One region of the Staphylococcus sp. MZ3 genome, then DNA from elsewhere that is predicted to be linked to it. Evidence: riboswitches for the same ligand, from Rfam matches in the RefSeq annotation. Region 1 holds a riboswitch; the other holds the start of a gene.
What was found. Region 1 has a riboswitch for thiamine pyrophosphate ahead of tenA (thiaminase II). Riboswitches for the same ligand answer to the same signal wherever they lie in the genome.
Positions count from the first base shown of each region.

Region 1 (16,222 bases):
CTAAACAAGCAGCAGCTTATCGTGAGTTATCATTATTATTACGTAGACCTCCAGGTCGTGAAGCATACCCAGGTGACGTATTCTACTTACATAGTAGATTATTAGAAAGAGCAGCAAAATTAAACGATGACTTAGGTGGCGGTTCAATTACTGCATTACCAATTATCGAAACACAAGCTGGTGATATTTCAGCTTATGTACCAACAAACGTTATTTCAATTACAGATGGACAAATCTTCTTACAATCTGATTTATTCTTCTCAGGTGTAAGACCAGCGATTAATGCCGGACAATCTGTATCTCGTGTTGGTGGATCTGCACAAATTAAAGCAATGAAGAAAGTTGCTGGTACGTTACGTCTTGACTTAGCGTCATACAGAGAACTTGAATCATTTGCACAATTCGGTTCAGACCTTGATGAATTTACTGCAAGTAAATTAGAACGTGGTAAACGTACTGTTGAAGTCTTAAAACAAGATCAAAACAAACCATTACCAGTTGAACACCAAGTGTTGATTATTTATGCATTAACAAAAGGATATTTAGATGATATTCCAGTTGTAGATATCACACGTTTTGAAGACGAGTTAAACCACTGGGCAGAATCAAATGCTACTGAACTGTTAAATGAAATCAGAGAAACTGGTGGCTTACCAGATGCTGAGAAGTTTGACACAGCAATTAACGAATTCAAAAAAAGCTTTAGCAAATCTGAATAATAAACAAGTTTAGTATAAGGTGGTGAGATAGTGGCTTCTCTTAAAGAAATAGATACTCGAATAAAATCAACCAAAAAAATGAAGCAGATTACGAAAGCGATGAACATGGTATCAAGTTCAAAACTTCGTAGAGCTGAAAAAAATACAAAACAATTCACACCATATATGGATAAAATGCAAGATGCAATTACTGCAGTTGCAGGGGCAAGTAGCAATACAAACCATCCAATGCTAAGACCTCGTAAAATTACTAGAAGTGGATATTTAGTTATCACGAGTGATAAAGGTTTAGCAGGTGCATATAGTGCAAACGTGCTTAAAAAATTGATTACTGATATTGAAGCGAAACATCAAGATAGTAGCGAATACAGTATTGTAGTTTTAGGGCAACAAGGTGTTGATTTCCTAAAAAATAGAGGTTATGACATTGAGTATTCTCAAGTAGACGTACCTGATCAACCTTCTTTCAAATCTGTTCAAGCACTAGCTAACCATGCTATAGACTTATACAGTGAAGAAGAAATTGATGAATTAAATATATACTATAGTCATTATGTCAGCGTTCTTGAAAACAAGCCTACATCTAGACAAGTATTACCATTATCTCAAGAGGATTCTAGTAAGGGGCATGGTCATTTGTCTTCTTATGAATTTGAGCCAGATAAAGAATCTATCTTAAGTGTAATCTTGCCTCAATATGTTGAGAGTTTGATTTACGGAACAATATTAGACGCAAAAGCAAGTGAGCATGCAACACGTATGACTGCGATGAAAAATGCCACTGATAATGCAACTGAACTTATTGATGACTTATCATTAGAATATAACAGAGCGAGACAAGCAGAAATTACGCAACAAATTACTGAAATTGTTGGTGGTTCCGCAGCGCTTGAATAATATTTAAAGGAGGAAAATAGCATGGGAATTGGCCGTGTAACTCAAGTTATGGGTCCTGTAATTGATGTTCGATTTGAACATAACGAAGTTCCTAAAATTAATAACGCCTTGGTTATTGATGTGCCTAAAGAAGAAGGTACAATACAACTAACATTAGAAGTTGCGCTGCAATTAGGTGACGACGTTGTTCGTACAATTGCGATGGATTCAACTGATGGTGTCCAAAGAGGCATGGATGTAAAAGATACAGGCAAAGAAATTAGTGTACCTGTTGGTGACGAAACATTAGGTCGTGTATTTAATGTACTAGGTGAAACAATTGACCTTAAAGAAGAAATTAGTGATTCTGTTCGCCGCGATCCTATCCATCGTCAAGCACCAGCATTCGATGAACTTTCAACAGAAGTTCAAATTTTAGAAACAGGTATTAAAGTAGTAGATTTACTAGCACCTTATATTAAAGGTGGTAAAATCGGATTGTTCGGTGGTGCCGGTGTAGGTAAAACAGTATTAATCCAAGAATTAATTAACAACATCGCTCAAGAGCACGGTGGTATTTCTGTATTCGCCGGTGTAGGTGAACGTACTCGTGAAGGTAACGATTTATACTTCGAAATGAGTGACAGTGGTGTAATTAAGAAAACAGCCATGGTATTCGGGCAAATGAATGAGCCACCTGGTGCACGTATGCGTGTTGCATTATCTGGTTTAACAATGGCTGAATATTTCCGTGACGAACAAGGTCAAGACGTATTATTATTCATCGATAACATTTTCAGATTTACACAAGCTGGTTCTGAGGTATCTGCATTATTAGGTCGTATGCCTTCTGCAGTAGGTTACCAACCAACACTTGCTACTGAAATGGGACAATTACAAGAACGTATTACGTCTACAACAAAAGGATCAGTAACTTCTATTCAAGCGGTATTCGTACCTGCCGATGACTATACTGACCCAGCGCCTGCGACAGCGTTTGCCCATTTAGATGCAACTACAAACTTAGAACGTAAATTAACTGAAATGGGTATTTATCCAGCCGTGGATCCATTAGCGTCTACATCAAGAGCATTGGAACCATCAATTGTAGGTCAAGAACATTATGAAGTAGCTCGTGATGTACAATCAACACTTCAAAAATACCGTGAATTACAAGATATCATTGCTATCTTAGGTATGGACGAATTATCTGATGAAGATAAACAAACAGTTGAACGCGCACGTAGAATTCAATTCTTCTTATCTCAAAACTTCCACGTAGCGGAACAATTTACTGGTCAAAAAGGTTCTTATGTACCTGTTAAGACAACAGTTGCAAACTTTAAAGATATCTTAGATGGTAAATATGACCATATTCCAGAAGATGCTTTCCGTTTAGTTGGTAGCATGGATGATGTTATTGCAAAAGCTAAAGATATGGGTGTTGAAGTATAACAATTAGGAGGAATGGATAATGAATACATTAAACCTAGATATTGTCACTCCTAATGGTTCTGTTTACAATCGTGATAATGTTGAACTCGTTGTTATGCAAACAACAGCTGGTGAGATAGGTGTCATGAGTGGACATATTCCAACTGTAGCTGCTTTAAAAACAGGCTTTGTAAAAGTGAAATTTCACGATGGAACTGAATATATTGCTGTAAGCGATGGCTTTGTTGAAGTTAGAAAAGATAAAGTTTCAATCATTGTTCAGACTGCAGAAACTGCAAGAGAAATTGATGTTGAAAGAGCTAAATTAGCCAAAGCAAGAGCAGAGTCTCACTTGGAAAATGATGACGACAATACTGATATTCATAGAGCCGAAAGAGCTTTAGAGAGAGCAAATAACCGTTTGCGTGTGGCTGAATTAAAATAGTAAATAAAGGGTCGAAGATGTGATTTCATATCTTCGACCCTTTTTTGAATTATATTGATTTAAAGATACAAAACATGAGAGGGGGGAAGGAATTGATAAAGAACTATTAAAGATTTATGATGTAGTGGTTCTTTATCATTAAACACAGCTAATGTGTATTAAAAATAGGAGGGAGTGGGACAGAAATGATATTTTTACAAAATTTATTTCGTTGTTCACCCCAACTTGCATTGTCTGTAGAAATTGGGGTTCCAATTTCTCTATGTTGGGGCCCCGTCAACTACTGCCAAATACAACACTATAGAGTCTAGACATTGATTTATGTCCGACTCCCAAGAATAGTTTTACTTTTTACAATCACTAATAGATTGCTAAAATCAAAATTTCATTCACCACTATCTGCAGTCGACGTTTCATTTTTTGAAAGTAGCTACATTTTTTCATACCAAGATACTTTATAGTTATGATATTTATGTAAAAAGAATTATATAGTAAGTTAGCTTAAACTTTACTAAAAACGGGTATTAAACTTTGTATCATTATTTAAATTTTTCATGTACAATGTAATACAGTAATCTTATGAGGTGATAAAATGGATTATATCGGACAATATGCAGTTATCCATTTAGTGTTACATGTTGTATGTATTTGTATTGCCTATTGGGCTTTACAATCAATTAGATTAGATCAATTTTTTAAAAAAGGATACGCCACTCAATTACAAGTGTGTATGATATTTGTTGCTATTTTATTAGGCACTGCAGTAAGCAATTTTATTGTAGATTTGTTACAATACTCGACGCAGGTAAAATATTTAATAAAATAAGTCTAACTCTATGATTTGTAATCAAAACTAGATATAATTAAATAATGACTTAAAATAATTTTAAAATAGGGAAATGTAAAGTAATAGGAGTTCTAAGTGGAGGATTTACGATGGATAAAATAGTAATCAAAGGTGGAAATAAATTAACGGGTGAAGTTAAAGTAGAAGGTGCTAAAAATGCAGTATTACCAATATTGACAGCATCTTTATTAGCTTCTGATAAACCGAGCAAATTAGTTAATGTTCCAGCTTTAAGTGATGTAGAAACAATAAATAATGTATTAACAACTTTAAATGCTGACGTTACATATAAAAAGGACGAAAATGCTGTTGTCGTTGATGCAACAAAGACTCTAAATGAAGAGGCACCATATGAATATGTTAGTAAAATGCGTGCAAGTATTTTAGTTATGGGACCTCTTTTAGCAAGACTAGGACATGCTATTGTTGCATTGCCTGGTGGTTGTGCAATTGGAAGTAGACCGATTGAGCAACACATTAAAGGTTTTGAAGCTTTAGGCGCAGAAATTCATCTTGAAAATGGTAATATTTATGCTAATGCTAAAGATGGATTAAAAGGTACATCAATTCATTTAGATTTTCCAAGTGTAGGAGCAACACAAAATATTATTATGGCAGCATCATTAGCTAAGGGTAAGACTTTAATTGAAAATGCAGCTAAAGAACCTGAAATTGTCGATTTAGCAAACTACATTAATGAAATGGGTGGTAGAATTACTGGTGCTGGTACAGACACAATTACAATCAATGGTGTAGAATCATTACATGGTGTAGAACATGCTATCATTCCAGATAGAATTGAAGCAGGCACATTACTAATCGCTGGTGCTATAACGCGTGGTGATATTTTTGTACGTGGTGCAATCAAAGAACATATGGCGAGTTTAGTCTATAAACTAGAAGAAATGGGCGTTGAATTGGACTATCAAGAAGATGGTATTCGTGTACGTGCTGAAGGGGAATTACAACCTGTAGACATCAAAACACTACCACATCCTGGATTCCCGACTGATATGCAATCACAAATGATGGCATTGTTATTAACGGCAAATGGTCATAAAGTCGTAACCGAAACTGTTTTTGAAAACCGTTTTATGCATGTTGCAGAGTTCAAACGTATGAATGCTAATATCAATGTAGAAGGTCGTAGTGCTAAACTTGAAGGTAAAAGTCAATTGCAAGGTGCACAAGTTAAAGCGACTGATTTAAGAGCAGCAGCAGCCTTAATTTTAGCTGGATTAGTTGCTGATGGTAAAACAAGCGTTACTGAATTAACGCACCTAGATAGAGGCTATGTTGACTTACACGGTAAATTGAAGCAATTAGGTGCAGACATTGAACGTATTAACGATTAATTCAGTAAATTAATATAATGGAGGATTTCAACCATGGAAACAATTTTTGATTATAACCAAATTAAACAAATTATACCTCACAGACAGCCATTTTTATTAATTGATAAAGTAGTTGAATATGAAGAAGGTCAACGTTGTGTGGCTATTAAACAAGTATCAGGAAACGAACCATTCTTTCAAGGGCATTTTCCTGAGTATGCGGTAATGCCAGGCGTATTAATTACTGAAGCGTTAGCTCAAACAGGTGCGGTAGCTATTTTAAATAGTGAAGAAAATAAAGGTAAAATCGCTTTATTTGCTGGTATTGATAAATGTCGTTTTAAACGTCAAGTAGTACCTGGTGATACTTTAACGTTGGAAGTAGAAATCACTAAAATTAAAGGACCAATCGGTAAAGGTAATGCTAAAGCTACTGTCGATGGTCAACTTGCTTGTAGTTGTGAACTTACATTTGCAATTCAAGATGTAAAATAAAACAAAAAAAAAACATTCAAAGATTTAATGTGTTGGCATAATCTTTGAATGTTTTTTATTTTACTCTTCTAATTTTTCATCCTTTAACTTTGGTTTAGACTGCATCATTCGATTAAATGATTTTTTTAATTCTTCACCAGATAATCCATCATCAATAAGTTGTTCTAATAAACTTTCAGCATACTGTTGACGTAAAGTGTAAATATGACATTCAAATACGATAGACATTGTTGTTTTAAAATTTTTAATACTTTTCACAGTAGATTCAAATAAAGCTGGATCATTGGCTGGACGCGTGATGACGACACGAATATCCAATAACTGTTCATTGTCTTGATATTCCTTAAATGTTTCATAATGCTCATTAGAAATGACAATTTCAAGCAACCAACCCGTGCCACTTTCCTCTTTATTAATTATTACGCCATCTTCTAATTCATATTCTATAATTCTGCCGTGTTCATTCACAATTTGAAACCTTACTGCTTTAAAAGTTTTCATATTCCCACATCCCATTAGTTTAATATTTATGATTTTTGAATTATTTAGAAGATTTAAGGTCATTTCATGACTAATTTCTTTAAATATAACAAATAACGAGATGCTATAGCTATTAATTATATAAAATTTGCCATTTTGACCATTTTTAAGCTAGTAATTAAGATATAGGCATAGGAGGTGAATCACACACTACATGCTAAATAAAATCGTAATTGTCGGGAGACTGACGAAAGACGCACAAATATTTGAAAAGGAGGATAGAAAAATTGCAACGTTTTGTGTTGCAACGCACCGAAATTATAAAGATGAAAATGGAGAAATCGTCTGTGATTACTTATTCTGTAAAGCATTTGGCAAGTTAGCTTCTAATATAGAAAAATATACTAATCAAGGTACATTGGTTGGTATAACTGGTCAAATGAGATCAAGAAAGTATGATAAAGACGGACAAACACACTTTGTCACTGAATTATATGTTGAAACAATAAAATTTATGTCCCCTAAATCCCAAAATAATGAAATTCTCTCAGATAGTATTTTAGATATTGACTCTCAAAATATAGATAATCATGACTTATTAGAAATTTAAATCCAATTATCCTAAACATCCTTAATATACATTTAATCCATCCTAAATTTTTTATAGATCTAATTAACTTGAAATATACTCACTTAAAAACGACTTACATGACTAGTACTGTTGTGTAGGTCGTCTTTTTGTGTAGTTTTTCTAATAGAAAATAGACATAGATTGCAAAACGATTACATAAAAAATTGCAAATGAAAAACATTTTTACTGTCATGACAATTCTCGATAGAATCATATTTGAAATTATGGGGGATTTCGTTGTAATCACTGTGTAAAAAACAAGGCTATTTTTTTATTTTGTTGTAACCTGCACGGATTTTATAGATGTTACAGTAGTCTCTGTAAAACTTTTAGAGAAACAAATTACTTGTAGGAGGATTTTAAGATTATGAAGAAAACATTACTCGCATCATCATTAGCAGTAGGTTTAGGAATCGTAGCAGGAAATGCAGGTCACGAAGCCCATGCAAGTGAAGCGGACTTAAATAAAGCATCTTTAGCGCAAATGGCGCAATCAAATGATCAAACATTAAATCAAAAACCAATTGAAGCTGGGGCTTATAATTATACATTTGACTATGAAGGGTTTACTTATCACTTTGAATCAGATGGTACACACTTTGCTTGGAATTACCATGCAACAGGTGCTAATGGAGCAGACATGAGTGCACAAGCACCTGCAACTAATAATGTTGCACCATCAGCTGTTCAAGCAAATCAAGTACAATCACAAGAAGTTGAAGCACCACAAAATGCTCAAACTCAACAACCACAAGCATCAACATCAAACAATTCACAAGTTACTGCAACACCAACTGAATCAAAAGCATCAGAAGGTTCATCAGTAAATGTGAATGCTCATCTAAAACAAATTGCTCAACGTGAATCAGGTGGCAATATTCATGCTGTAAATCCAACATCAGGTGCAGCTGGTAAGTATCAATTCTTACAATCAACTTGGGATTCAGTAGCACCTGCTAAATATAAAGGTGTATCACCAGCAAATGCTCCTGAAAGTGTTCAAGATGCCGCAGCAGTAAAATTATATAACACTGGTGGCGCTGGACATTGGGTTACTGCATAAGCCATTTATGCATAGCTAATCAATAGTTATATAAGTAACTTTTAGATTGGAATATATCGGGGAATTCTCGATATGTTCCAGTCTTTTTTATTTCGCAAATATATGTCATTATACAGGCTGGGACATAAATCAATGTTCTATGCTCTACGAAGTTATATTGGCAGTAGTTGACTGAACGAAAATGCGCTTGTAACAAGCTTTTTCCAACTCTAGTCAACCTTGCCGGCGGGGCCCCAACACAGAGAAATTGGATTCCCAATTTCTACAGACAATGCTAGTTGGGGTGGGACGACGAAATAAATTTTGCGAAAATATCATTTCTGTCCCACTCCCAACTGAGCAACAATAATTGAAAATGTTGAAACCGTTTGCTAAGATTAATTTGCAATTGAATACTAAGGAACTACTAGGGGAGCCTAATGATATGGCTGAGATGAATTGTTCAGACCCTTATGACCTGATTTGGTTAGTACCAACGTAGGAAAGTAGTTATTGAAGTGATGGGGCTAGTATAGCAACATTGCCATCAAACTACTTTCATGTTGGAAGTAGTTTTTTTATTTAGGGAGGATTTTTAACAATGGAATTTTCACAAAAATTGTACCAAGCTGCAAAGCCAATCATTAATGATATTTATGAAGATGATTTTATTCAGAAGATGTTATCCGGAGATATAGGAGCTGACGCATTACGCCATTACTTAAAAGCTGATGCTGCGTATTTAAAAGAATTTACAAACTTATATGCATTGCTAATTCCAAAAATGAACAACATGGATGATGTGAAATTTTTGATAGAGCAAATTGATTTTATGGTAGAAGGTGAAGTGTTAGCGCATGATATTTTAGCACAAATTGTTGGTGAACCTTATGAAGAAATTATTAAAACTAAAGTTTGGCCACCAAGTGGCGACCATTACATTAAGCACATGTATTTCCAAGCGCATAGTCGTGAAAATGCTATTTATACAATTGCTGCAATGGCACCTTGTCCATATATTTATGCAGAAATAGCTAAGCGCTCTCAAAGTGATCATAAGCTTAATAGAGAAAAAGATACGGCAAAATGGTTTGATTTTTATAGTACTGAAATGGATGACATAATTAACGTATTTGAGGCATTAATGAATAAATTAGCCGAATCAATGTCTGACAAGGAATTGGAACAAGTAAAGCAAGTATTTTTAGAAAGTTGCATACATGAGCGTCGATTTTTCAATATGGCTATGACACTAGAACAATGGGAATTTGGAGGAAAAGTAAATGATTAAACCTAAAATAGCATTAACCATTGCAGGTACTGATCCAACAGGTGGTGCCGGCGTAATGGCTGATTTAAAATCATTTCATTCATGTGGTGTATATGGTATGGGCGTCGTTACAAGTATTGTTGCTCAAAATACATTGGGCGTACAACATATTCATAATTTAAATCATCAATGGGTAGATGAACAACTTGATAGTGTCTTCAACGATACCTTACCGCATGCTATTAAAACGGGGATGATTGCTACAGCAGATACTATGGAAACGATTCGTCATTATTTAATGCAACATGAATCTATTCCATATGTAATTGATCCTGTTATGTTGGCGAAAAGCGGTGATTCATTAATGGATAATGACACAAAGCAAAACTTGCAGCATACGTTATTGCCATTAGCTGACGTAGTAACACCGAATTTACCAGAAGCTGAAGAAATAACGGGACTAACCATTGATAGTGAAGAAAAAATTATGCAGGCTGGCCGCATCTTTATTAATGAGATTGGTAGTAAAGGTGTCATCATTAAAGGCGGCCATTCAAATGATACTGATATAGCAAAAGATTATTTATTTACTAACGAAGGTGTTCAAACATTTGAAAATGAACGATTTAAAACAAAACATACGCATGGAACAGGGTGTACATTTTCAGCAGTTATAACGGCAGAACTTGCAAAAGGTAGACCATTATTTGAGGCTGTACACAAGGCTAAAAAGTTTATTTCAATGAGTATACAATATACGCCTGAAATCGGCCGTGGTAGAGGTCCAGTGAATCATTTTGCATATTTAAAGAAAGAGGGATTAGACGATGAATTATCTAAATAAAATACGTATTGAAAACCCATTAACAATTTGTTATACAAACGATGTAGTTAAAAATTTTACAGCGAATGGTTTATTAAGTATTGGTGCTAGCCCTGCAATGAGTGAAGCTCCCGAAGAAGCTGAAGAATTTTACAAAGTTGCACAAGCGCTATTAATCAATATCGGTACTTTAACAGCAGAAAATGAACAAGATATTATTGCGATTGCTCAAACGGCAAATGAGGCAGGCTTACCTATTGTATTTGACCCTGTAGCTGTTGGTGCTTCTACATATCGAAAGCAATTTTGTAAATTATTATTGAAATCAGCGAAAGTATCAGTAATTAAAGGCAATGCATCTGAAATATTAGCGTTGATTGATGATACAGCAACTATGAAAGGTACAGATAGTGATGCTAATCTTGATGCGGTTGCAATAGCGAAAAAGGCTTACGCAACATATAAAACTGCAATAGTAATCACAGGTAAAGAGGACGTTATTGTTCAAGATAATAAAGCCTTCGTATTAGCTAATGGATCTCCATTATTAGCACGAGTAACTGGAGCTGGTTGTTTATTAGGAGGCGTTATTGCTGGATTTTTATTTAGAGAAACAGAACCAGACATAGAAGCGTTAATTGAAGCGGTAAGCGTATTTAATATTGCTGCTGAGGTAGCTGCTGAAAATGAAAATTGTGGTGGTCCTGGTACGTTTTCACCATTGTTGCTTGATACGTTATATCATTTAAATGAAACAACCTATCAACAACGGATTCGTATTCAAGAGGTGGAATAATATGTTTAACCAATCGTATCTAAATGTGTATTTTATTTGTGGGACCTCCGATGTTCCGAGTCATCGAACTATTCATGAAGTATTAGAAACAGCATTAAAGGCAGGGATTACACTTTTCCAATTTCGAGAAAAGGGTGAATCAGCTTTAAAAGGAAACGATAAACTTGTATTAGCTAAAGAATTACAGCATCTCTGTCATCAATATGATGTGCCTTTTATCGTTAATGATGATGTATCCTTGGCAAAAGAAATTAACGCGGATGGTATACATGTCGGTCAAGATGATGCGAAAGTCAAAGAGATAGCACAATATTTCACTGATAAAATTATTGGACTTAGTATTAGTGATTTAGATGAGTATGCAAAATCTGATTTAACTCATGTTGATTATATAGGTGTTGGACCAATCTATCCTACGCCGTCTAAGCATGACGCGCATATACCAGTAGGTCCAAAAATGATTGCAACGTTTAAAGAAATGAATCCGCAACTACCGATTGTAGCTATTGGCGGTATCAATACTAATAATGTGGCGCCGATTGTAGAAGCAGGTGCCAATGGAATTTCAGTCATTTCAGCCATTTCTAAAAGTGAAAATATTGAAAAGACTGTTAATCGATTCAAAGATTTTTTTAATAATTAGTTAAATTTTTCCACTTATTGTTTCATACGTACTCATTAATGTGATAGAATAAATCCTATGTGAATATAATGATAGAGGTGGAAAAATGAAGAAAAAAGCGTTACTACCATTATTTTTAGGTATTATGGTCTTTTTGGCTGGTTGTGACTATTCTAAACCTGAAAAACGTAGTGGGTTTTTCTACAATACATTCGTAGATCCAATGAAAAATGTATTGGATTGGTTGGGAAATAACTTATTAAACGACAATTATGGTTTAGCTATTATTATCCTTGTATTGGTAATTCGTATTATTTTATTACCATTCATGTTGTCAAACTATAAAAATAGTCATATGATGCGTCAAAAAATGAAAGTTGCAAAGCCAGAAGTTGAAAAAATTCAAGAAAAAGTGAAACGTGCGCGTACACAAGAAGAAAAAATGGCTGCAAACCAAGAATTAATGCAAGTATATAAAAAGTATGACATGAACCCGATTAAGAGTATGTTGGGTTGTTTACCAATGCTAATCCAATTGCCAATCATCATGGGATTATACTTTGTACTTAAAGACCAACTTGTAGATGGTTTGTTTAAATATCCACACTTCTTATGGTTCGATTTAGGACGTCCTGATATTTGGATTACAATTATTGCCGGTGTTTTATACTTTATCCAAGCATATGTATCAAGTAAAACGATGCCAGACGAACAACGTCAAATGGGTTACATGATGATGGTCATTTCACCAATTATGATTATCTGGATTTCATTAAGCTCAGCATCAGCACTTGGTTTGTACTGGTCAGTCAGTGCGGCGTTCCTTGTAGTTCAAACACACTTTGCGAACATTTATTATGAAAAAGTCGCTAAAAAAGAAGTACAACCTTTCATTGAAGCGTATGAAAGAGAGCACAACGGCGGCAGCAATAAAAAAGGCAAAAACACACAAGTAGTGTCTAAAAAGAAAAAGAAATAACCTTAGCAAGTCCAAATAATGTGCACCCTAAAAGTTGAAGATAATTTTAACTTTATAGGGCGCACATTATTTTTCGCTTCAATAGCGAAACTTAGTGTCACATTATACAATATGTGATAAATAGAAACAGCAGTAAGATGATTTCAAATGTGAAAGTCATCCTACTGCTGTTTTTATTTGAAATAATATTAACGAGTTTTCAGTATGTAAAAAGTGGTTAATAACAGAGTTGTCATTCTTCATCGCAATGTCATCTTGACACAATGATTCATCAGTGTAGCAGTATATGTCGCAAATTTCCACAGCAATTCACTAATACATGTAACAGTGTGAAATAATAACGTCACAACGGCATAATACACACTGCAACGTCCCAACAACATATCATAGAATCGTAACGGCATGACACCAAGCTTCCACAACAACACGCCATTACATCGCATCATCATACTACAACTTCAATGTCTAGTCGTGATAATTCCATTCCGTAAAAAACTGTTTCAAGTACATCATCATAAAGTCGTGACGTTCTTTAGCAATCATCTTCGCCGTATCTGTATGCATTAAAGATTCTAACTTAAGTAATTTTTCAAAGAAATGCTTAATTGCAGATGGTGGCAACTGTTCAACTAAATCATCATTAATCTTATCTAGTGACATATGTTCTGTCCACATTGGTTCACCAAAGTGTCCTGCAAATTGAAATGTTCGTGCAACACCTATAGCGCCTATAGCATCAAGACGATCTGCATCCCTGACAATTTGACCTTCTAAAGATAAAGTGACATGATCGTTTTTGCCATTGCGATAGCTCATATTATTAATAATAAATAAAATGTGCTCTTGATCTTCGGTTGATAGTGATAAAGAAGATAAAAATGACTTCAATTCAACATATTGTTTGTTAGCATCTACAACTTTTTCGTCAACGGTATCATGAAGCAAACATGCGAGTTCAATGACTAAAGTATCATTAACACCTTCATTTTCAGCGATTGATTTAGCTAAAGCAGTGACACGATATACATGCGCAATATCATGGCCTGTATAATCATTTTGATGAATAGATTCCATATATTTTTTGGCAGCACTAATGACGTCTGATTGTTGCATTAAAGTTACACTCCTCATATTTCTATTTTATAAGATAGGTGACAATAATTGTGAAATACCTTCTTTAAATTTAATCCAAAGACTTCGCTTAGCATAACGTGCTTTTGTTAATTCAGAAGATACTGCTAAATCATCTATAAAAGCTTGTTTTAATTTTTTGGCAATTTGTTGGTCATAAATAAAAGCGTTGACTTCGAAATTCAATGTGAAACTGCGATGGTCCATATTAGCTGTTCCCACACTTGCAATTTCATCATCTATAACAAGTGTTTTTGAGTGTAAAAAGCCATTGTCGTAGTGAAATACTTTAACACCGGCATCTAATAAGGATGCTGCATTTTTTAAAGTAGCCCAAAAAACAAACGGATGGTCAGGTTTATTAGGAATCATGATATTGACATCAACACCACCTAATGCCGCAATTTTAATAGAATCTAAAAAGGCTTGATCAGGTATGAAATAGGGAGATTGAATATAAATCGATTTTTTAGCAGATGAAATCATTTTCAAATAGCCGTATTTAATCTGTTCCCATTCTTCGTCAGGACCACTAGAAGCTATTTGAACGCCAATTGTTCCACCAGAATTTACATCTGGGAAATAACGATCATCATAGGAGATGTGGTCACGTGTGGCTTGTGAATTCCAATCTAGAATAAATCGTAATTGCAATGCATTCACTGCATCCCCGACAATTCGTAAATGCGTATCTCGCCAATAGCCGAATTTTTTTGATTTACCTAAGTACTCATCACCAACATTAAAACCACCAACATATCCAATTTGCCCATCTATTACAACAATTTTTCGATGGTTTCGATTGTTCATACGCAAGTTAATTAAAGGTAATTTTGATGGGAAAAATGCTTCAGCATGTCCACCTTTATTGCGAAACGGGCGTAAGCCTTTTTTACGCAGTCCACGAGAACCCATGTCATCATAAAGAATTTTAACTTCTACACCTTGTTCCGCTTTTTTACCAAGTTCATTTAAAATGGTACGACCTAATTCATCATTTTGAATAATATAGTACTGAAAATGAATATAATCAGTAGCATTACGGATGTCTTGTATTAGGTCATCAAATTTTTCTTGGCCGTCTGTGTATATTTTTAAATCGTTGTCTGTTGTTAAAAATGCTGCGTTATTATATAACAACATTTGAATCATTTCTTTAAATTTTACAATTTGATAATTGGAATTTGAAAAGTTTTCATTTTTTAAAGCAGCTAATTGCTCATCAACGATTAACTCTAATCCTTTTTTATCTTCCTTATCAATTTTGAAAATTTGGTCACGTTGAATTTGTCGTCCTAATAGTAAGTATAAAATGAAGCCGAATAAAGGCAAGAAAACTAAGACTAGTAACCAAGCCCAGATAGAATTGGCAGAACGTCTTTCCATGAAAATAATGGTAAAGGCGAATAATAAGTTTAAAATAAATGCACCAATAAATATTGAATTTAAAATAATATTAGAATGCTTGAGTGCAATGGATAATAACTCTATCATTTGAAACCTCCCATCGAAAATCTTAAACGAGTAGTATATCTTATTAATTGTATCATGAAGCAATTTAAATATCATGACAATTTAGTTTGAAAAACACACTTTGTGTTGACGTTGTGTTTTATGGGATATAGTATAGTAAGGAATGTAAATGAAGGAGTGAATGCTATGACTGAACAAGATAATGCACATCATTCTGAACAAATAAAAACGAATCTTAAATCACGTTTAAATCGAATTGAAGGACAAGTGAGAGCGATTAATCGCATGATTGAAGAAGATGTCTATTGTGATGATGTCCTTACGCAAATAAGAGCGACACGTTCGGCGTTAAACAGTGTTGCGATAAAGTTATTAGAACAACATATGAAAAGTTGTATTATGAATAAAGTTAATCAAGGTGCTCAGGAAGAGGCAATGGAAGAGTTATTAGTGACTTTTCAAAAATTGATTAAAGACTAAAGGAGTTTAAGATGATACATCAAAATACGATTTACACAGCGGGAATTGAAACAGAAGAACAAGTAAGTCAATTGACAGAACGCATTTCAAATATGATAGGTGTTCATCAAGTGAATATTAATATAATAGATGGTCAAGTAACTGTATCGTATGAGACACCAGCAAATTTGAATAGTATTGAAAAAGAAATCTATGATGAAGGATACAAAATTGTATTTTAGGGTATAATGTAGAGTGCGCTATAGATTTTAATTTTGAAAATAAATTAAAAATTTTGTAAATGATGTAGTAAAGGTATGTCGAATAGGGTAAGATAATATTGAAAGCGATCCAAACGAGGTGATA
Region 1 covers NZ_CP076026.1:2,140,904-2,157,125, reverse strand. Annotated here, with positions in the region: gene atpA (F0F1 ATP synthase subunit alpha) at 1-719, shown strand, start outside; gene atpG (ATP synthase F1 subunit gamma) at 750-1,616, shown strand; gene atpD (F0F1 ATP synthase subunit beta) at 1,638-3,050, shown strand; gene KI230_RS10545 (F0F1 ATP synthase subunit epsilon) at 3,070-3,474, shown strand; gene KI230_RS10540 (hypothetical protein) at 3,843-3,935, shown strand; gene KI230_RS10535 (DUF1146 family protein) at 4,067-4,300, shown strand; gene murA (UDP-N-acetylglucosamine 1-carboxyvinyltransferase) at 4,411-5,676, shown strand; gene fabZ (3-hydroxyacyl-ACP dehydratase FabZ) at 5,710-6,150, shown strand; gene KI230_RS10520 (YwpF-like family protein) at 6,211-6,651, opposite strand; gene KI230_RS10515 (single-stranded DNA-binding protein) at 6,845-7,240, shown strand; gene sceD (lytic transglycosylase SceD) at 7,629-8,324, shown strand; TPP riboswitch at 8,723-8,825, shown strand; gene tenA (thiaminase II) at 8,905-9,594, shown strand; gene thiD (bifunctional hydroxymethylpyrimidine kinase/phosphomethylpyrimidine kinase) at 9,587-10,417, shown strand; gene thiM (hydroxyethylthiazole kinase) at 10,401-11,192, shown strand; gene thiE (thiamine phosphate synthase) at 11,194-11,835, shown strand; gene yidC (membrane protein insertase YidC) at 11,921-12,793, shown strand; gene KI230_RS10480 (HD domain-containing protein) at 13,259-13,906, opposite strand; gene cls (cardiolipin synthase) at 13,934-15,418, opposite strand; gene csoR (copper-sensing transcriptional repressor CsoR) at 15,584-15,877, shown strand; gene csoZ (putative copper chaperone CsoZ) at 15,889-16,098, shown strand.

Region 2 (16,222 bases), 1.1 Mb from region 1:
GTTATGTATATAACAATCCATATGAAGGTGGAAAGATGGTAGTAGCTGAAGCTTATCGAAATTTAATTGCCGTGGGTGCAACACCATTAGCAATGACAGATTGTTTAAATTATGGTTCTCCTGAAAAGAAAGAAATCTATCAACAGTTGATAGATTCAACGAAAGGTATGGCAGAAGCATGCGACATTCTTAAGACACCAGTAGTTTCTGGAAATGTATCTTTATATAACGAAACGAAAGGTACTTCTATTTTCCCAACACCAGTTGTTGGAATGGTAGGTTTGATTGAAAATGTAAATTATTTAAATGATTTTGAACCTCAAGTTGGAGATAAATTATATTTAATCGGTGATACTAAGGACGACTTTGGTGGTAGTCAACTTGAAAAGTTAATTTATGGCAAAGTTAATCATGAATTTGAGTCATTAGATTTGAGTTCAGAAGTTGAAAAAGGTGAATCAATCAAGACCGCTATTCGTGAAGGACTATTATCACATGTTCAAACAGTTGGTAAAGGTGGCTTACTGATTACCTTAGCTAAACTAAGTGCGCATTACGGTTTAGGATTAAAGTCTTCAATAGATATAACAAATGCACAATTGTTTAGTGAGACGCAAGGCCGATATGTTGTTTCTGTTAAATCAGGTAAAACTTTAAATATTGATAATGCAATAGAAATTGGACTTTTAACAGATAGTGATAATTTCAAAGTAACAACACCATATACAGAGATTAGTGAAAATGTTTCAGATATTAAACAAATATGGGAAGGGGCAATTGCTCAATGTTTAACTACTCAGGATTAAACGAAGAATGTGGCGTGTTTGGTATTTGGAATCATCCTGAAGCAGCGCAACTAACATATATGGGACTTCATAGTTTGCAACATCGTGGTCAAGAAGGTGCAGGTATAGTTGTTTCTGATCAAAATGAATTAAAAGGCGAGCGAGGATTAGGCTTACTAACTGAAGCGATTAAAGATGATCAAATGGAACGATTAAAAGGATATCAACATGCAATTGGTCACGTCCGTTATGCTACTTCAGGTAATAAAGGTATTGAAAATATTCAACCGTTTCTGTATCACTTTTATGATATGAGTGTAGGTATTTGTCATAATGGTAACCTCATTAATGCTAAATCATTGCGTCAGAATTTAGAAAAACAAGGTGCTATCTTCCATTCGTCTTCTGATACTGAAGTCATTATGCATTTGATACGTCGAAGTAAAGCTCCTACTTTTGAGGAAGCGTTGAAAGAAAGTTTGCGAAAAGTTAAAGGCGGTTTTACATTTGCGATTTTAACTAAAGATGCGTTATATGGCGCAGTAGATCCAAATGCTATCAGACCACTTGTTGTAGGTAAAATGAAAGATGGGACATACATCCTTGCAAGTGAAACATGTGCAATAGATGTGTTAGGTGCAGAATTCGTTCAAGATATTCATGCAGGTGAATATGTCGTGATTAACGATAAAGGTATTACAGTTAAATCTTATACACATCATACGACAACTGCAATTTCTGCGATGGAATATATTTATTTTGCTAGACCAGACTCAACAATAGCTGGTAAAAATGTCCATGCAGTACGTAAAGCTTCTGGTAAAAAATTAGCCCAAGAAAGCCCTGTAAATGCTGATATGGTCATCGGTGTACCCAATTCATCGCTATCAGCTGCGAGTGGTTATGCTGAAGAAATAGGTTTGCCATATGAAATGGGACTAGTTAAAAATCAATATGTTGCAAGAACATTTATTCAACCAACTCAAGAATTACGTGAGCAAGGTGTGAGAGTGAAGTTATCTGCGGTAAAAGATATAGTAGATGGGAAAAATATCATTCTTGTTGATGATTCCATTGTTCGCGGTACGACAATTCGACGCATTGTGAAAATGTTAAAAGATTCTGGTGCAAATAAAGTACATGTGCGTATAGCATCACCGGAATTTATGTTCCCAAGTTTTTATGGAATCGATGTTTCAACTACGGCAGAATTAATTTCTGCAAGCAAATCACCTGAAGAAATTAAAGATTATATTGGCGCTGATTCATTAGCATATCTATCTGTAGATGGGTTAATTGAATCAATTGGTTTAGATTATGACGCGCCATATAGTGGCTTATGTGTAGAAAGTTTCACTGGAGATTATCCTGCAGGGTTATATGATTATGAAGCAAATTATAAAGCGCATTTAAGTCATCGACAAAAGCAATATATTTCTAAAAACAAACACTTTTTTGATAGCGAGGGAAATTTAAATGTCTAAAGCATATGAACAATCTGGTGTAAATATTCATGCTGGTTATGAAGCTGTAGAAAGAATGTCTAGTCATGTTAAACGTACGATGCGTAAAGAAGTTATCGGTGGTTTAGGTGGATTCGGTGCTACATTTGATTTATCACAATTAAATATGACAGCACCAGTTTTAGTTTCTGGAACAGACGGAGTAGGTACGAAATTAAAACTAGCTATCGACTATGGGAAACATGATTCGATAGGTATCGATGCAGTCGCAATGTGTGTTAATGATATTTTAACGACAGGTGCAGAACCATTGTATTTTTTAGATTACATCGCTACAAATAAAGTTGTTCCTGAAGTTATTGAACAAATTGTTAAAGGTATTAGTGATGCATGCGTTGAAACGAATACTGCACTTATCGGTGGAGAGACTGCTGAAATGGGTGAAATGTATCACGAAGGTGAATATGATGTAGCCGGATTTGCAGTTGGAGCAGTTGAAAAGGATGACTATGTAGATGGTTCAGAAGTGAAAGAGGGACAAGTTGTTATAGGGCTTGCGTCAAGTGGCATTCATTCAAATGGATATAGTTTAGTGCGCAAATTAATTAATGAATCAGGCATTGATTTGGCATCAAACTTCGATAATCGTCCATTTATAGATGTCTTTTTAGAACCAACTAAATTATATGTCAAACCTGTACTTGCTTTAAAAAAAGAAGTTTCTATTAAGGCAATGAATCATATTACTGGTGGAGGCTTTTATGAAAATATTCCACGTGCATTGCCAGCCGGATATGCTGCTAGAATTGATACTACATCATTTCCAACGCCAAAAATATTTGATTGGTTACAACAACAAGGCAATATAGAGACAAATGAAATGTATAACATTTTTAACATGGGTATTGGCTATACGGTTATCGTTGATGAAAAAGATGTATCACGCGCTTTGAAGATTTTAGCAGAACAAAATGTGGAAGCCTATCAAATTGGTCATATTGTGAAAAATGAGTCAACTGCAATTGAATTGTTGGGGGTATAACAATGGTTAAAATTGCGATTTTTGCATCAGGTTCAGGAAGTAACTTTGAAAATATAGTTGAGCATGTTGAATCAGGAAAACTTGAAAATATTGAAGTTACGGCGCTATATACGGATCATCAAAATGCGTTTTGTATAGATAGAGCAAAAAAGCACGATATTCCTGTTTATATTAATGAACCAAAACAATTTGATTCAAAAGCAGCATATGAACAACATTTAGTAACATTATTAAATGAAGATAAGGTAGAGTGGATTATTTTAGCTGGCTACATGCGTCTAATTGGTCCAGACTTATTAGATTCATTTGAAGGTAAAATATTGAATATACATCCATCTCTATTGCCGAAATATAAGGGGATTGACGCAATAGGCCAAGCATATCATAGTGGCGATACTATTACTGGTTCGACAGTACATTATGTTGATAGTGGTATGGATACGGGAGAAATTATTGAACAGAGACAATGTGATATTAGACCGGACGATTCAAAAGAACAATTAGAAGAGAAAGTAAAAAAATTGGAATATGAGTTATATCCAAGTGTTATTGCTAAAATTGTAAAATAAGGAGTATGTATGTGATGAAGAAAGCTATTTTGAGCGTATCAAATAAAACAGGTATTGTAGAGTTTGCTAAAGCGTTAACGCAATTAAATTATGAATTATATTCAACAGGTGGTACTAAACGTATATTAGATGAAGCAAATGTACCAGTTCGTTCTGTTTCAGACTTAACACATTTTCCAGAAATAATGGATGGCCGTGTTAAAACATTACATCCAGCTGTTCATGGTGGTATTTTAGCTGATCGAAATAAACCGCAGCATTTAAATGAATTATCAGAACAACATATAGATTTAATTGATATGGTAGTAGTTAATTTATATCCATTCCAACAAACTGTTGCAAACCCTGATGTGACGATGGACGAAGCAATTGAAAATATTGATATTGGTGGTCCAACAATGTTACGTGCTGCAGCTAAAAACTATAAACATGTAACAACAATTGTACATCCGGCAGATTATCATGAAGTATTGACGCGATTAAGAAACGATTCGTTAGATGAGTCATATAGACAATCATTAATGATCAAAGTTTTTGAGCATACTGCAGAATATGATGAAGCGATTGTACGTTTCTTTAAAGGGGATAAAGAAACTTTAAGATATGGAGAAAATCCACAACAATCAGCGTATTTTGTGAGAACTTCGAATGCTAAGCACACGATTGCAGGCGCTAAACAATTACATGGGAAACAATTAAGCTATAACAATATTAAAGATGCAGATGCTACACTAGCTTTAGTTAAAAAGTTTGATACACCTGCTGCAGTTGCAGTTAAACACATGAATCCATGTGGTGTTGGTATCGGTGACACGATAGAACAAGCATTTCAACATGCGTATGAAGCGGATAGTCAATCAATATTTGGTGGAATTGTTGCATTAAACCGAGCTGTAACACCTGAGTTAGCAGAGCAATTGCATAGTATCTTTTTGGAAGTCATTATTGCACCAAAATTTACGGATAAAGCATTAAATATTTTAAAACAAAAGAAGAATGTAAGATTATTAGAAATTGATATGACTATAGACAGTAACGAAGAAGAGTTTGTTTCAGTATCTGGCGGATATTTAGTTCAAGATAAAGACAATTATGTCGTGCCAAAAGAAGAAATGAAAGTTGTTACAGAAGTTGCACCTACTGATGAACAATGGGAAGCAATGTTATTAGGATGGAAAGTTGTACCATCAGTAAAAAGTAATGCAATTATTTTAAGTAATAATAAACAAACTGTAGGAATAGGTGCTGGACAAATGAATCGTGTCGGTGCTGCTAAAATTGCATTAGAAAGAGCTATTGAAATCAATGATCATGTGGCGTTAGTATCTGATGGATTTTTCCCTATGGGAGATACAGTTGAACTTGCAGCACAACATGGTATAAAGACAATTATCCAACCGGGTGGTTCGATTAAAGATCAAGATTCAATTGATATGGCTAATAAACATGGTATTGCAATGGTAGTCACAGGCACTCGACATTTTAAACACTAATTTTAAAGGGGCGTAACATAAATGAATGTATTAGTAATTGGTGCTGGTGGACGAGAACATGCACTTGCATATAAACTTAATCAATCGAATCTAGTTAAACAAGTGTTTGTCATTCCAGGTAATGAGGCAATGACACCTATAGCTGAAGTACACACTGAAATTTCAGAATCTGATCATCAAGCGATACTAGATTTTGCTAAACGGCAAAATGTTGATTGGGTAGTTATAGGTCCAGAACAGCCGCTAATTGATGGATTAGCAGACATTTTACGAGCGAATGGTTTCAAAGTGTTTGGTCCAAATAAGCAAGCAGCTCAAATCGAAGGCTCAAAATTATTTGCTAAAAAGATAATGGAAAAATATAATATTCCAACTGCTGATTATAAAGAAGTTGAGCGAAAAAAGGATGCTTTAACATATATTGAAAACTGTGAATTGCCCGTTGTTGTCAAGAAAGATGGGTTAGCTGCTGGGAAAGGCGTTATTATTGCAGATACTATTGAAGCAGCCAGAAGTGCTATTGAGATTATGTATGGTGATGAAGAAGAAGGTACTGTTGTATTTGAAACGTTTTTAGAAGGTGAAGAGTTCTCGCTAATGACATTTGTTAATGGTGATTTAGCAGTACCTTTCGACTGTATTGCACAAGATCATAAACGCGCATTTGATCATGATGAAGGACCAAATACTGGTGGTATGGGGGCTTATTGTCCAGTACCACATATTAGTGACGATGTTTTAAAACTTACAAATGAAACAATTGCACAACCCATTGCAAAGGCAATGCTTAATGAAGGTTATCAATTCTTCGGTGTATTATACATTGGTGCTATTTTAACTAAAGATGGTCCAAAAGTAATAGAATTTAATGCCCGTTTTGGTGATCCTGAAGCTCAAGTATTATTAAGTCGCATGGAAAGTGATTTAATGCAGCATATTATTGATTTAGATGAAGGAAAACGTACTGAATTCAAATGGAAAAATGAATCTATTGTAGGGGTCATGTTGGCATCAAAAGGATATCCTGATGCATATGAAAAAGGGCATAAAGTAAGTGGCTTTGATTTAAATGAAAACTATTTTGTTAGTGGATTAAAGAAGCAAGGTGATACCTTTGTTACTTCAGGTGGTAGAGTTATACTTGCCATCGGAAAAGGTGACAATGTACAAGATGCACAGCGAGACGCATACAAAAAAGTATCACAAATACAAAGTGACCATTTATTCTATCGTCATGACATTGCGAATAAAGCACTACAACTTAAATAAGTAAATTTAAAATACTAAGATTAGCTATGAACGAATCTATAACGATAGATTTTTTCATAGCTTTTTTAGTTGTAGAGTCTAGGACATTGATTTCTGTACCAAATTTGTGATTATGCATATGTAATACAAAAGAGGCGCCACAACATGTTTGGATGAACAAAATAACATGTTTGTGGCACCTCTTTTGTTTAGTATGGAATAAATGGTTTTCTTTTTCTATACAATGAATTTCTAATTTAGTATCTATACAATTATGGATAAAATTTAACCTACACGACCAAGACGAACATCATCTATGCCCGTGATGGGTAAGGTGATTGAACAATAATATGCCAAAGTAATAATGGCAATTAAAACTATAATAAAGATTACATCTTTATATGAGAAAGGTACGTTGTAATAGTAAGTACGAGGACCATCTCTAAATCCTTTCGACTCCATCGCAACTGATAATTGATGTGCCTTTCTAATATTTTGGCTTAATAGAGGTATAATTAAATGCTTAAATCGCTTTAACCCTCTATAATTTGCCGCGTCTATCATCTGATAGCGCATTTTTAAAGATCTGCGAAGCTGTATTAAAGAACTAATCATTAAAGGTATCATACGAATGGCAGCCATGAATGCATAAGCAACTTTTGATTTAACCTTTAAATGTTGCATTAAACTATAAAATATCATGACAACCTGAGATGTAAGTGCGATTAAGATACCGAAAAATGAAATAGCAATGGTTCTTAATGATACATGTAAACCACGAACTAAACTTTCTGTTGTAATATGGATAAATCCGAATTTCAAAATTGTATGGCTACCATTCCCGTATAAAATCATGAACAGGGAAGAGAGTAATGCAAAGCCAATACTTATAGTTATAAAAATTGCTGTAATTTTAAACTGAGTACCATTAAACATCAATAAGAAAACTAACATTAAGATAGTGATATAAAGCATAAAATCGAAATTATGCACAAATATAATAAAGAAAAATAGTATAATTCCAAGAAATAGTTTCGTTATAATGTTGACATCATCAACAAATGATTGCCGAACTTTCCATTGCTCATACATTCGTATCACCATCACAATCTAGTAACGCACCATCTGAAATTTTAAGTCTTCTTGATGGATAACGTTCAATTATTTCATCGTCATGTGTAACCATGACAATACTTTGTCCCAAATTAATTCGCTTTTGGAAAAGTTTGATCAACTGGAATGTATTATGGCTATCAAGTCCAAATGTCGGTTCATCTAAAAAGATAATATCAGCTTTAGAACTTAGTGCGGTAGCTACGCTAAGGCGTCGTTTTTGACCAATAGACAACTCATAAGGATGTTGATCTTTTACATTTTGTAAATCTAAAAGTTTTAAAAGTTGTATCGTTTCATCATCACTTTGATCTTTAGAAAGGTGATTAAAATGAATGTTAATTTCATCATAAACCGAATTTGTTATAAATTGTAATTCTGGGTTTTGATAAACTAGATACATGTGTTTTGCTGCATGTTTAATTTTTGTTAAACGCTGATTTTCAAAATAAACATCACCTTGATATTTAATCAATTGCATAATTGATTCAAGCAAGGTTGTTTTACCACTACCATTTGCCCCTGTAATTGTAATCCACTCACCTAGACCAATTTCTAAATCTGAAAATGAGAGCAAGGTTGATTTACCGCGAATAATACGTCCATTTTTAAATTGTAATAAGTGTGAGTTTGTTGTTGGAAAGTCAACACGACTTGGTGCGAATTCCCATGCACGTGGATGCCACACACCATATTCACTGAGTAAATGAACATACTTCTGTAATATGATTTCAGGACATTCATCGGCAATGATATTTCCGTTATAATCCATCAAAATGACGCGGTCGACATGATTCCAGATGTGTTTAACTTTATGTTCAACGATTACAACAGTTTGATCTTCCCAAAGTTCAATTAGTTTAGTCCATAAATCTTCTGTTGCTTGAACATCTAACATTGCTGTCGGTTCATCTAAAAACAATGTTTTTGATTGTTGAAGAATGGTTTCAACAATTGCCAATTTCTGTTTCATCCCGCCACTTAAATCTTTGATATACGTTTCAGGGGTAACATTTAAATTGACCATATTTAAAGCATTGATAATTAACGCATCCATGTCTTCACGTGGTACTTGTCTATTTTCTAAAACGAATGCAAGTTCTTCGTATACTTTTGGCATACAAAACTGGCTATCAGGGTCTTGGAAAATAACGCCACTTAATGGGTCAACGATTAGTTCATCATATTTCATAGGTAATTCAATTAAATTAGGAACAATACCACTTAATACATTCAGAAGTGTACTTTTACCGCAACCAGAAGGACCGAGTAAAAGTACTTTTTCTTTGTCTTGAATAGTGATATTTAAATGATCGAAAATTTTACGCTGACCACTTGGATATTTTAATCGTAAATCACTTACTTTTAACACTCTGAATGCTCCTCTTATAAGTTGTCGTAATCTTCTTTAGCAGCTGGTCTAAATAATTTTGTTACGCCTGTCTTATCTAAAGCTTTTACTAAAAGGTAAGATAGGACGCCGGCGACTACTGCACCACTAATTAATCTAAATACGATGAATAATGTTAAGTTCCAACCTGCAACTTCATTTAAATAACCATAGAAATAATCTATAGGGAAAGCCGCGATTGCTGTACAAAAACCTGCTAACATAGCTACCATAACTGAACGAGATTGATATTTAAAAATTGCAAAGACAAGTTCACACGCTAAACCTTGTATGAAAGCGTAAACGATTGTCGGAATATCGAAACGACCCATAATGATAGTTTCGCCGGCACCTGCAGCAAATTCAGCCAGTAAAGCAATACCTGGTTTTGGAATAATTAGATAGCAGACAATCGCTGCCATGAACCAAACCCCGTTTGTTAATTGTTCGAGGTGAAGGCCTGTAGCTTGCACACCATTGTAAACAAACCACCATAAATTGTAAATAACTGCGAATACTACTGAAATAAGTACGGTTACTAGTATTTCAGATAGCTTTAAACCTTTTGACATTTTTACATCCTCCTAATAAAAAAACGCACAACCATCCATAGGAAAGTTATGCGTTCACAATATATATTAGTAAAACATATGTATAGTAACACTTTCCTACGCTAGTTCAAGCTAGATCAGGTTCAAAGGGTTTGAGGGCAAGCCTCATCTCAGTATAAAACACCCCTAGTGTGTGCGATTTATTTAATTAATTATACTGTAAGACGTTTGTAAACTTATGTCAATAGGTTGTCTTCATGAAATTTCGTTTAATTCGATTTAAAATTTATAATATTAGCATTGGATTTAAATTGGAGATGTAGTAGGAATGTTAGTAATTAAAGATATAAAAATATGTGACATGTAATAAGATTGAGCTGATAAATGAAGAGGGATACTTATCAATCATACCTCTTTAACAACAGTGAAGAACCCGTGCATAATGGCTTACGAATTATAGTTTGTAGGGTAAAAGAGGGATACATGCGCCGAGCACATGCAAAAAAGCCCCTAACAACTAAAAGTTGTAAGGTAAAAGAGGGATACATGCGCCGAGCACATGCAAAAAAGCCCCTAACAACTAAAAGTTGTAAGGTAAAAGAGGGATACATGCGCCGAGCACATGCAAAAAAGCCCCTAACAACTAAAAGTTGTAAGGTAAAAGAGGGATACATGCACCGAGCACATGCAAAAAAGCCCCTAACAACTAAAAGTTGTAAGGTAAAAGAGGGATACATGCACCGAGCACATGCATAAAATCCCCTAACAACTAAAAGTTGTAAGGTAAAAGAGGGATACATGCACCGAGCACATGCATAAAATCCCCTAACAACTAAAAGTTGTAAGGAAGGAGAGGGATACATGTGCCGAGCACATGCATAAAATCCCCTAACAACTAAAAGTTGTAAGGAAGGAGAGGGATACATGTGCCGAGCACATGCATAAAATCCCCTAACAACTAAAAGTTGTAAGGGGATTTAAATTAATTTAGTGTATCTTGGATATCTTGTTTTGTTTGATTAATATCTTCTGTTTTTTCTTCTTTTTTATCTTTTAATTTTTCTTCAACTTCTTTAGCTTTTTCTGCTGCTTTTTTATTTTGATTTTCATTAGACATGATTAATTCCTCCCAAATTGGATAATTATTTATATATAAATCTTACCCGGTTGTACTTTCGTTAAACTTTTCTAAGTCTATAGCACTATTTATTCATTTATCTAAAGACAACAACATTAGATTAATATATAATGATTTTGAGGTGAACATAATGTCTTTTCTTAGGAAACACGCCGAAATTATTTTTAGCTATTTAATCGGTATCGTTTCACTCTTCACTGGTCTCATTATTTTAATTAACTTGCCATTAATTAAACAATTAAATGGTGGTAAAAAAGTTGATACACATGTTCATAATGTGTGGGAATTTCTGAATGCATTTTTCAGTGAAATTATTAAAGTAATGAGTCGATTTATAGGTAATTTCCCTATAGTTAGTGCAATTGTGATAATTATATTCGGTATTTTAGTTATGTTGATTGGTCATACATTACTTAGAACTATTAAGTATGACTATGATATTTCTATCTTTTTCTTAGTTATCGGTATCATGTACTTTATTATTACTCTTATATTAATGACTCAAGTTTATGGATTCTTTGCAGTGATTTTCATTATTCCATTTACAATTCATATAGGATATATCGTCTATAAAGATGAATTGAATCAGGAAAATGTAAAAAATCATTTCATGTGGATAATTGTGAGTTATGGTATAAGTTACTTAATTACACAAATTGCATTGTATGGCAGAATTGATGCTAATGAAATAGAGTCAATTGATATCTTAAGTGTCAATGCTTTCTTTATAATTATGTGGTTACTTGGTCAAATGGCTATTTGGAATTTCTTGTTCTTGCGCCGAGCTTTACCTTTAACAAAGCAAGAATTAGGTGAAGAGGAGCCAGAATTATCAAGAACAAGTAAAGGGAATGTCACGAATCAAACTAAAATTCACTTGAAACAACTCCAAGATAAGACTACAGAATATGCACGTAAGACAAGAAGAAGTGTCGATTTAGATAAAATTAGAGCTAAAAGAGATAAATTCAAAAAGAAAGTTAATGATATTATCGATATTCAAGAAGACGATATTCCTGATTGGATGAGAAAACCGAAATGGGTTAAACCAATGTATGTCGAACTATTTTGTGGTGTCGTCATCTTTTTATTCACATTTTTAGAATTTAATAATCGTAATGCATTATTTGTATCTGGTGATTGGAAATTATCACAGACACAATATGTTATTGAATGGGTTACATTATTAATTCTGTTATTCATTATTATCGCATATATCGTTACAACGTTAACTTTCCACTTGAAAGGTAAGTTTTATTATTTACAACTATTTATGGGGAGCATTTTATTCTTTAAATTGTTAACGGAATTTATAAATATAATGATTCATGGACTACTACTTTCAGTGTTCATTACGCCAACATTACTATTAATGTTATTGGCAATCATCATTTCTTATTCGTTACAATTACGAGAGCGACCATAATTAAAAGCATTATAAAAGTACTATCTATTAAACATTTTGATGTGTACGCTATAAGTTAGATATATCTCTAACTTACTTAGATACAGGTCAATGAAGTTTATGGATAGTACTTTTTTTGTAACTAGATTTGATTGATTCAGGTGATGCGAATTAAGTATTGAAAATTGTATACAAAGTTTTAGTGCAAATAAAATAGTTGAAAAGTTATCCATTTGTAAAATCAAGAAAACTAGTAAATAGTTGAAGCGACATATGGAATTTGCGAAACGATATATAGTATTTCCTTTGTAGAAATTTAACATATATCATTCGAATTACTAATTTGTTAAAATCAACAGTAAGATTAGAAGTAGATGATATTGAAATTTGGCAAACAATTTAATCTATATAAAACTACAACGAAACACAGAAAGGAAGTTGTCAGATGAAAATAGCAACTCTGAACAAAGGCAAAGAAACAAAATATTTTAATGGATATCCTTTAATTGAAGAAGAGGATATCTATTCACAAGATCATTTAAAAGAAGGAGATATTTTTCAAATTGTGACTGATAAATCACAATATGTTGCAACGGCTTATGTTGGTCGCCAACATAAAGGATTAGGTTGGGTTCTAACATACGATAAAGCTCAAGAAATCAACACAGCTTTCTTTGTGAAATTGTTTAATACTGCATTAGCAGAACGTGAATATTATTTTAATATAGATGGAACAAATGCTTTTAGATTATTTAATGCTGAAGGTGATGGTGTTGGGGGATTAACAATCGACAATTATGATGGTCATTTGTTGATTCAATGGTACTCAAAAGGTATTTATAAATTTAAATATGCCATTCTTGAAGCGGTTAGAAAAGTATTTGATTATAAATCTATTTACGAAAAAGTAAGATTTAAAGACAGCGAATATAGTGGTGGTTTTGTTGAAGGAGATGCACCTGAGTTTCCAATTGTTATCGAAGAAAACTTCACATTTTATAATGTAGACCTTGAAGATGGTTTGATGACAGGTATCTTTTTAGATCAAAAAGAAGTGCGCAAGAAATTAAGGGATCAATATGCCAAAGAACGCCATGTTTTAAACTTATTTAGTTATACAGGTGCTTTTTCTGTAATAGCAGCAAGTGAGGCATCTTCAACAACAAGTGTAGATTTGGCTAATCGTTCTCGTAGTTTAACTGAAGAAAATTTTGGATTAAATGCTATTGATCCTAAATCCCAATATATTTATGTCATGGACACTTTTGATTTCTATAAATATGCTGCACGACATGGACATAGTTATGACACGATCGTGATTGATCCACCTAGCTTTGCACGCAACAAAAAACGTACATTTTCAGTGCAAAAAGATTATGACAAATTAATTAATGGCGCCTTAAATATTTTATCATCTGAAGGAACATTATTGTTATGTACAAACGCAAGTGTATATCCATTAAAGCAATTTAAAAATACTATTAAAAAGACGCTTGAAGAGAGTGGCGTTGATTATGAATTAACTGAAGTTATGGGATTACCAAAAGATTTTAAAACGCATCCACATTATAAGCCATCTAAATATTTAAAAGCTGTTTTTGTAAATATTAGACATTAATTTGATAAAAAGGGGTATAGTAACTTATTGAGAAAAAGAAGGGTGATAATATTATGGGATTCAAAAACAATTTAACATCAAATTTAACAAATAAAATCGGTAATTCAGTCTTTAAGATAGAAAATGTTGACGGAAAAGGTGCAATGCCAACGACGATTCAAGAATTGAGAGAAAGACGACAACGTGCTGAAGCAATTGTAAAGAGAAAGTCTTTAATGTCATCAACAATGAGCGTTGTTCCAATTCCGGGTTTAGATTTTGGTGTTGATTTAAAATTAATGAAAGATATTATCGAAGATGTAAATAAAATATACGGATTAGATCATAAGCAAGTTAATAGCCTTGGGGATGATGTGAAAGAAAGAATTATGTCTGCAGCAGCAATTCAAGGTAGTCAATTTATTGGTAAAAGAATTTCAAGTGCATTTTTAAAAATAGTTATTAGAGATGTAGCTAAACGTACTGCTGCAAAACAAACAAAATGGTTTCCTGTTGTAGGACAAGCTGTGTCTGCATCTATTAGTTACTATTTTATGAATAAAATTGGAAAAGATCACATTCAAAAATGCGAAAATGTTATTAAAAATGTCATGTAGGTGCTATAATAGTTTTGCAATTTGCAAATTTTACTGAAACCGGTTTTAAACGAATTGAATTTAAAGCATGGTTTTGGTAAAGTTAATGTATAAAACTAAGTTAGTATTGTAATAATATTGAAGATTCTAACTATACGAAGGAGAAATGTAATTATGGAACAAAATTCATATGTAATCATCGACGAGACTGGTATTCACGCTAGACCAGCAACAATGTTAGTACAAACAGCTTCAAAATTCGATTCTGATATTCAATTAGAATATAACGGTAAGAAAGTAAACTTAAAATCAATCATGGGTGTTATGAGCCTTGGTGTTGGTAAAGATGCTGAAATTACAATTTATGCTGACGGTAGTGATGAATCTGACGCCATTCAAGCAATCAGTGACGTCTTATCAAAAGAAGGATTGACTAAATAATCATGTCTAAATTAATTAAAGGTATTGCTGCATCTGATGGTGTCGCAATTGCTAAAGCTTATTTATTAGTTGAGCCAGACTTAACATTCGACAAAAATGAAAAAGTCACTGATGTTGAAGGAGAAGTTGCAAAGTTCAATAGCGCTATCGAAGCTTCTAAAGTTGAGTTAACTAAAATTAGAAATAATGCAGAGGTTCAACTAGGTGCTGATAAAGCTGCTATCTTTGATGCACATTTATTAGTTTTAGATGACCCTGAATTAATTCAACCAATCCAAGATAAGATTAAAAATGAAAACGCTAATGCTGCTACAGCATTAACGGATGTAACAACACAATTTGTTACAATTTTTGAATCTATGGATAACGAATACATGAAAGAACGTGCGGCTGATATTCGCGACGTTTCTAAACGTGTGTTATCACATATTTTAGGTGTAGAATTACCGAATCCGAGTATGATTGATGAAAGCGTTGTTATTGTAGGGAATGACTTAACGCCATCTGATACTGCTCAATTAAATAAAGAATTCGTACAAGGTTTTGCTACAAACATTGGCGGAAGAACAAGTCACTCTGCAATTATGAGTCGTTCTTTAGAAATTCCAGCAATTGTTGGTACAAAATCAATTACTCAAGAAGTTAAACAAGGCGACATGATTATCGTAGATGGATTAAATGGTGATGTAATCGTTAATCCAACTGAAGATGAGTTAATCGCTTATCAAGATAAACGTGAGCGTTATTTTGCTGACAAGAAAGAATTACAAAAACTACGTGATGCTGATACTGTTACAGTTGATGGTGTTCACGCAGAGCTTGCTGCAAATATTGGTACACCTAATGATTTGCCAGGTGTTATTGAAAATGGTGCACAAGGTATCGGCTTATATAGAACTGAGTTTTTATATATGGGTCGTGACCAAATGCCTACAGAAGAAGAGCAATTTGAAGCTTATAAAGAAGTATTAGAAGCAATGGACGGTAAACGTGTTGTTGTACGTACTTTAGATATAGGTGGAGATAAAGAATTATCATACTTAAACTTGCCTGAAGAAATGAATCCATTCTTAGGTTACCGTGCGATTCGTTTATGCCTTGCGCAACAAGATATTTTTAGACCACAGCTACGTGCATTATTACGTGCATCAGTTTATGGTAAGTTAAATATCATGTTCCCAATGGTTGCAACAATTAACGAATTTAGAGAAGCTAAAGCTATATTATTGGAAGAAAAAGAAAACCTTAAAAATGAAGGTCATGACATTTCAGATGATATAGAATTAGGAATCATGGTAGAGATACCTGCAACAGCAGCATTAGCTGATGTCTTTGCTAAAGAAGTAGATTTCTTCAGTATCGGTACAAATGATTTAATTCAATACACATTA
Region 2 covers NZ_CP076026.1:1,068,509-1,084,730, forward strand. Annotated here, with positions in the region: gene purL (phosphoribosylformylglycinamidine synthase subunit PurL) at 1-806, shown strand, start outside; gene purF (amidophosphoribosyltransferase) at 785-2,269, shown strand; gene purM (phosphoribosylformylglycinamidine cyclo-ligase) at 2,262-3,290, shown strand; gene purN (phosphoribosylglycinamide formyltransferase) at 3,293-3,859, shown strand; gene purH (bifunctional phosphoribosylaminoimidazolecarboxamide formyltransferase/IMP cyclohydrolase) at 3,874-5,352, shown strand; gene purD (phosphoribosylamine--glycine ligase) at 5,374-6,621, shown strand; gene KI230_RS05245 (energy-coupling factor transporter transmembrane component T family protein) at 6,886-7,692, opposite strand; gene KI230_RS05250 (ABC transporter ATP-binding protein) at 7,685-9,085, opposite strand; gene KI230_RS05255 (ECF transporter S component) at 9,100-9,675, opposite strand; TPP riboswitch at 9,752-9,852, opposite strand; gene graF (glycopeptide resistance-associated protein GraF) at 10,637-10,771, opposite strand; gene auxA (lipoteichoic acid stability factor AuxA) at 10,923-12,218, shown strand; gene KI230_RS05270 (class I SAM-dependent rRNA methyltransferase) at 12,643-13,815, shown strand; gene KI230_RS05275 (hypothetical protein) at 13,869-14,411, shown strand; gene KI230_RS05280 (phosphocarrier protein HPr) at 14,565-14,831, shown strand; gene ptsP (phosphoenolpyruvate--protein phosphotransferase) at 14,834-16,222, shown strand, end outside.
Region 2: another riboswitch for thiamine pyrophosphate. It lies ahead of KI230_RS05255 (ECF transporter S component); the one in region 1 lies ahead of tenA (thiaminase II).